Prochlorococcus marinus str. MIT 0918: one gene and its partner. The protein of the gene in region 1 binds, or shares a complex with, the protein of each later gene. Links are inferred from orthologs where the notes say so. Each region holds a gene or a part of one and is shown in the gene's direction. Other genes may lie near its edges. The genes, in order: dnaG and dnaB.

What was found.
Region 2: the proteins of dnaG (region 1) and dnaB are in contact, whole or in part, in a crystal structure (PDB 2R6A), measured with the Geobacillus stearothermophilus proteins. The link is inferred for Prochlorococcus marinus str. MIT 0918 from one-to-one orthologs. Residues at the interface, in WP_049624496.1 of Geobacillus stearothermophilus: Lys456, Leu457, Leu458, Pro459, Ala460, Asn463, Ala464, Leu467, Leu535, Leu536, Ile537, Ala538, Gln544, Glu545, Asp548, Tyr549, His552; in WP_033016901.1 of Geobacillus stearothermophilus: Ser13, Glu15, Ala16, Gln18, Glu91, Leu92, Asp94, Ala95, Val96, Pro97, Thr98, Ala99, Ala100, Asn101, Tyr104, Tyr105, Ile108.

The regions. Positions count from the first base shown.
Region 1 is NZ_CP114780.1:555,874-559,148, reverse strand. Bases 80-3,025 are described here. They hold dnaG (DNA primase), read left to right. Parts: upstream 80-496; coding sequence 497-2,554; downstream 2,555-3,025. Other genes in these bases: O5636_RS02970 (serine hydroxymethyltransferase), read right to left, coding at 2,591-3,025; O5636_RS02980 (DMT family transporter), read right to left, coding at 80-366. Also shown: more of O5636_RS02980, read right to left, coding at 1-79; more of O5636_RS02970, read right to left, coding at 3,026-3,052; O5636_RS02965 (Y-family DNA polymerase), read right to left, coding at 3,117-3,275. UniProt on the Escherichia coli protein: RNA polymerase that catalyzes the synthesis of short RNA molecules used as primers for DNA polymerase during DNA replication.
Region 2 is NZ_CP114780.1:1,189,066-1,192,319, forward strand. What follows is about bases 1-2,925. They hold dnaB (replicative DNA helicase), read left to right. Parts: upstream 1-717; coding sequence 718-2,133; downstream 2,134-2,925. Other genes in these bases: O5636_RS06540 (acyl-CoA desaturase), read left to right, coding at 1-125; rplI (50S ribosomal protein L9), read left to right, coding at 199-657; mnmG (tRNA uridine-5-carboxymethylaminomethyl(34) synthesis enzyme MnmG), read left to right, coding at 2,169-2,925. In the rest of the region: more of mnmG, read left to right, coding at 2,926-3,254. UniProt on the Escherichia coli protein: The main replicative DNA helicase, it participates in initiation and elongation during chromosome replication. Travels ahead of the DNA replisome, separating dsDNA into templates for DNA synthesis.

The DNA.
Region 1 (3,275 bases):
TAGAAATGGCCAAGCTAATATTGCAGAAAATACTGGATATGTATATTGAATTATTGTTGCTGCTGCAAGTGATAGTGATTCGACCGCTTTAAAAACACAAAATAATGCAGCTGTTCCTATCAACCCTCTAGATATAAGTAATTTTTTATTTGCCCCCCAAGGATTTATATCATCCTTTATCATCATTAATCTTGTAGTTATTATGCTGAATAAAGACCTGAAGAAGATTAGCTCTGCAACAGGGATTCTCCCGTTGAGTTGCTTGATGCAAACTGTCATCAGGCTGAAGGCAAGAGCACTTCCTATTAAAGTAAAAACACCATGAGTGTTAATTTTTTGATTCTCTTTACTTATTTGTAGGTTCATAAGGCTATAAGGATTTTATTTTTAGTGCGAGAATTATTTGATTTAATTGCTTAGATGTCTTTTGCGCACATTTAAATAAAGTTCTCAATCCTATTTAAATCCATTACTGTATGTACTTCATAATTGCATAATGAGAAACCTACGACTCCATCAACGTACTTTAGATTCTGTTAAGGAAAGAGCTGATATTGTAGATGTCGTAGGAGAACATGTTGTTTTAAAGAAAAAAGGTAAAGAATTCGTTGGGATTTGTCCTTTTCATGATGACAGCAGGCCTTCCATGACGGTTTCTCCTGCGAAGCAGATTTATTATTGTTTTTCTTGTGGTGCTGGAGGTAATTCTATTAAGTTCCTTATGGAACTTAATAAGCAGAGCTTTGTTGAAGTTGTTCTTGATTTGGCGAGAAAATACCAACTTCCAATTGAAACTTTAGAAGGCGCTCAGCAGGAACGTTTACGTCAAGATCTTTCAAGAAGAGAAAAGCTTTTTAAAATTCTTTCGCTTACAAAAGGTTGGTTTTGTAATCAATTACATCATTCAACAGGATCTCAAGCGTTGGAATATTTGCAAAAAGATCGTCGCTTGAGTAAAGGAACAATTGATGGATTTGAACTTGGTTTTGCTCCTAATAGATGGGATGGACTTTTGAGATATATGGTTGATGTTGAGAATATTTCCACTGATTTACTAATTGCAGTTGGTCTTATTGTTCCGCGGAAAGGGAAAGATGGTTTTTATGATCGTTTTAGGAATCGTCTTATTGTTCCAATTCATGATCGACAAGGGCGTGTTATTGGATTTGGTGGACGAAGTCTTGACGGATCAGAACCTAAATATTTGAATTCACCAGAAACTGAGATTTTTGAAAAAGGAAAACATCTCTTTGGATTAAATAAAGCTGCCGATACAATTAGAAAAGTTGATAAGGCAATAGTTGTAGAAGGGTATTTTGATGTCATTGCTCTCCATGCAGCTGGCATTAATAATTCAGTTGCAGCTTTAGGCACGGCTCTTAGTAACCAACAGATTAAACAGCTATGTCGTTGTAGTGATAGTAAAAGAATAATACTTAATTTTGATGCAGATAGAGCAGGGATTTCAGCTGCAAATAGAGCTATAGGAGAAGTCGAGCAGCTTGCTATGCAGGGTCAGTTGGAATTAAGGATTTTACAGCTTCCTTCTGGTAAAGATCCAGATGACTATCTTCAAGAGCATTCAGCGTTTGACTATAAAACTCTTATTGAGAAGTCTCCTCTTTGGATTGATTGGAAAATAGATCAGGTATTAAAGGGACTTGATTTAAGCAAAGCTGATCACTTTCAGAAGGCTGTTAGTGGATTAGTGCAGTTATTAGGTAAATTGCCTCAGTCAGCTTTACGTTCTCACTATTTGCAGAAGGTGGCTGAGCTTCTAAGTGGCGGTCAAGCGCGGTTAGCTTTGCAATTAGAAGAAGATCTTAGAACACAGATAAAAGGACAAAGATGGCATGGCCGGGCTAGTCGATTTGAGTTGCCTAGTGAGACATCTTTAAGGGAACGTACGGAAGCTCAGATTTTCAGGCTTTATTTGCATTGTCCTAATCATCGGGCTTCTATTCGTATGGAATTAAGACAAAGAGAGCTTGAGGATTTTGCTCTTCACCATCATAGATTGCTTTGGGTTGCGATTAGCGAATTAGAAGAGGCGATTTTAGGCTCTACTCTTCTAGAATCAATTGCTCGAGGTGACAACAAAGGAAATGAGTTGTCAGAAATTGATCTTCCTGAAAAACTTTTAGACCAACTTGTTTCTAATAACAATATTGCGCTTAGTTCTACGCTTACATGCTTTTTAGAACTTAATGAGTTTCAGTTGGTTTCTATAGAAAACCCTCTTCTTCAGTTACAAGGGACATTAGCTGTTTTAGAACGTCAGAAATCATTAAAACGATGTAGACACTTAATTGAGGCTTGGAGCGGGCAAAGATTAGAGACTCTCGAAACCTGCCTTTCTGTACTTATTGAGCAAGAGAAACAACAACCTACTGAGAAATATGATATGGAAAGTAAAATCAATGAAATGTTTGAAAGATTAAATATTGAGGCCCTAACATTTCAGGAATTATATTATACAGAACGTAAACATATTCTTTATTTAGATCAACAAAGATGCTCTCTTGATCAAGGTAAAGAAACTATTACAGCATAATTTTTTTAGCAGTTTATTTTCTTTTGATTGATTAAGTTAAAAACAAAACCTTTTTAAAGCAGATATTATTTTCCTTGGGTTGTCTTCCATTGAATAAGCTTCATACTCTAATTCTGGATTACCTACTAATTGAACGGAAGCTCTTAAAGCATTTAGTTTGTAAGGGCTTATTTCTTGGCCTTTACTGCTATTAATTAAATTATCATCATTACATTCCTGAGCAATATGTACAGATTCGTGCCTTAATGCTCTTCTTATCATTAGACCAGTTTTGAAAGACCCCCCGGTTGCATTGTCCTTAGCAAAATTGTAGCCACCATAGTCTTTAGCATTTTTTGTACATATGACTACTATCTTTTCCTTTTTTTTTAAAAAACCAAAGAATTTATTATCTATAAGACATAAAGGACTGTTCTCTACTATCTTGTAATTAGCTTTTTGAATTAAGTCTAATATTTTTTCTTCTTTTGAGTTAAGAAATATAAGGAATTCCAACATGTTGTTTGCAATCTTGATATTTGCTTGTACTTATAATACTTGATCTTATTGCTTTTATAGAAAGTCATGCGATTACAATGGGAATTTCTTTAAAACGTGTTGTTGCTGAAGCACTCAAATGTTTACGACACATTTCCCAATCTTTATTTGCCCCACATATTGCCCAATTGATTGTATTTTGTCCATAGCGTTTGTTTAGCCTATCAATTACCTTCATTAGGCA
Region 2 (3,254 bases), 630 kb from region 1 along the record:
ACGCATATCCAAACTCTGCGAAGCAAGGACTTTTTAAAGGGCAAATAGATCTTACTTGGCAACATATTCGCCTTTTAAATGCTTTAGGTCTTGCAAAAAAAATACGTTTGCCCATGAAGCCTTAATATGAAACTCTTAAGGTTTTCGACTTACAATCCTAAAATTTAAGTAATGCGGTCCACTTTCTTCCAATAAACAATGGCGAAAAGAGTAAAAGTTGTTCTAAAAGAAGATGTTCTTAGTCTTGGAAAAGATGGGGATGTCGTTGAAGTCGCTCCAGGCTATGCACGCAATTTTCTTTTGACTCATGGAAAGGCTTTAGCTGTTACTCCTGCAGTCTTAAAACAAGTTGAACATCGCTTAGCCAAAAAAGCTGAGCATGAAGCAGCTGAAAAACAAGCCGCAATTGACTTTGAAACAGCTCTGAAAACCATTGGAAGGTTTACTATTAAAAAACAAACTGGTGAAGATGGTGTCTTATTTGGAACAGTGACTAATGGAGATGTTGCAGAAGCGATAGAAGTCGCAACCAAAAAAGAAATAGATCGTCGAACAATTCTTGTTCCAGATATTCATGAAACAGGGCAATATAAAGTACAAGTCAAGCTTCATAGTGAAGTCACTGCTGAAATCAACCTTGAAGTCACTGGTAACTAAGTTTAGTGGCAAGGTTTCACTTACCAGCCACAGTAAGTATCTCTGCTAATTCATATTGCAATGGTTAATGTTCCTTTCCCTAATAAAGAAGATCAAACAAGAAAACAATCATTACCAAATAAAAGGTACGAAAACTTTCGGGCACAAAATTTTGACGGTCAGTCTGACTTAATTCCGCCACAAAATTTAGAGGCTGAAGAAGCTGTTATAGGTGGGGTTTTATTAGATCCAGATGCAATAAGTCGTATAGCAGATTTAGTTCAGCCAGAAGCTTTTTATTTAAATGCACACCGTAAAATTTTTCAAACTGCGCTAATGCTCCATAGCCAGGGTAAACCAACAGATTTAACATCAATGAGCGCTTGGCTAGCAGATACAGGAGAACTAGAAGGAATTGGTGGAAATAATCGATTAGTCGAACTAGTAGAAAAAATCTCATCTACAGCTTCCATCGAACAAGTCGCAAAATTAATCACGGACAAATATCTGCGACGGCAACTTATTCGCTCAGGAAACGAAGTCATCAAGCTGAGTTTTGATCAAAATATGCCAATGGAGGAAGTTCTAGATAAAGCAGAGCAAAAAATTTTCTCAATCAGTCAAGAAAAACCCTCGAAAGGACTCATTCCAACAGCAGAAATATTAACAAGTACATTTAATGAAATTGAAAGTCGTTCTTTAGGAACAGCAGTCGCTGGGCTACCAGTGAATTTCTATGACCTAGATGCAATGACTCAAGGTCTTCAACGAAGTGATCTAATTATTGTTGCAGGAAGGCCAGCAATGGGTAAAACATCAATTGTCCTTAATCTTGCCAAAAACGTTGCTCAACTGCATGAACTACCTGTTTGTGTTTTTAGTTTAGAAATGAGTAAGGAGCAACTAACGTATCGCCTGCTATCAATGGAAGTTGGTATTGAAAGTGGAAGGCTACGCACAGGAAGATTAAACCAAGAAGAATGGCCTTTGCTAGGTAAAGGAATTGATACTCTTGGTCAACTACCAATTTTTATAGATGACAAACCTAATTCAGGCGTACTTGAAATGCGATCTCTTTGTAGACGACTCATTGCTGAACAAGGCAAAGAACTAGGTTTAATTGTTATCGATTATCTTCAGCTAATGGAAGGGTCTACACCCGACAATAGAGTTCAAGAACTTTCAAGAATCACAAGAGGCTTAAAAGCAATGGCGAGGGAATTGAAAGTGCCCGTAATAGCACTTTCTCAACTAAGTCGAGGAGTCGAATCTCGAACAAATAAAAGACCCATGCTTAGTGATCTAAGAGAATCAGGATCAATTGAACAAGATGCTGACCTAGTACTAATGATTTATAGAGATGAGTATTACAATCCTGAAACTCCAGATAGAGGTGTCACTGAGTTAATTGTTACAAAGCATAGAAATGGCCCAATAGGAACAGTCAAATTACTTTTTGAACCACAATTTACAAGGTTTAGAAACCTTGCTAATTAGAGAAAGGTTCATACTCACGCATGCATTATTAGTTTATGAGCTATTCATCCAACACTAAAGAAGCCTTTGATGTAATAGTTGTTGGGGGAGGTCATGCAGGTTGTGAAGCTGCTATAACGACTGCAAAGCTAGGGTTCTCAACCGCGTTATTCACTTTAAATCTTGATCGCATTGGATGGCAACCATGTAATCCTGCCGTGGGGGGGCCAGCTAAAAGCCAACTCGTTCATGAAGTAGATGCATTAGGAGGAGTGATTGGCCGTTTAGCAGATTCAACAGCCATACAAAAACGAATCTTAAATGCCAGTAGAGGTCCAGCAGTTTGGGCACTAAGAGCTCAAACTGATAAAAGAGCATATTCTCGTGAAATGCTTAATCTCCTTCAACAAACATCTAATTTGACTCTTCGAGAAGCAATGGTTACAGATTTAGAGGTAAAGAAGCTGGCACCTAATACGCAAAAAGACGCGCAATCTGAATCTACTATTGGCCAAATAACAGGGATCAAAACGTACTTTGGAAGTAGCTATAAAGCAAGAGTAGTAATTCTCACTACTGGAACATTTTTAAGAGGAAAGATTTGGATAGGAAATCAATCAATGGAAGCTGGTCGAGCAGGTGAACAACCTGCAACAGGTTTAACTGATGCACTGCAAAAGCTTGGTTTTGAAACTAGTCGGCTCAAGACAGGAACTCCTGCAAGAGTAGATCGCAGAAGTATTGCACTCAACTCCCTTGAAGAACAAATAAGTGATGCTGCAAATCGATTTTTTTCTTTCGACCCATCTACATGGAAAAGCAAAGCTCAAATGAGTTGCTATATCACTCGAACAACAACAAAAACCCATCAACTTATAAAAGACAATCTTCATTTAACTCCTATTTATGGAGGGTTTATCAACAGCAAGGGTCCTCGTTATTGCCCATCAATAGAAGATAAAATTGTTCGGTTTGCAGATAAGGAATCTCATCAAATCTTTCTAGAGCCAGAGGGAAGAGATACGCCGGAGATATATATACAAGGATTTTCGACCGGGCTACCAGAAAATATACAGCTAGAGCTTTTAAGAACACTACCTGGTCTCGAAAACTGTATCATGCTTCGTCCAGCTTATTCAGTG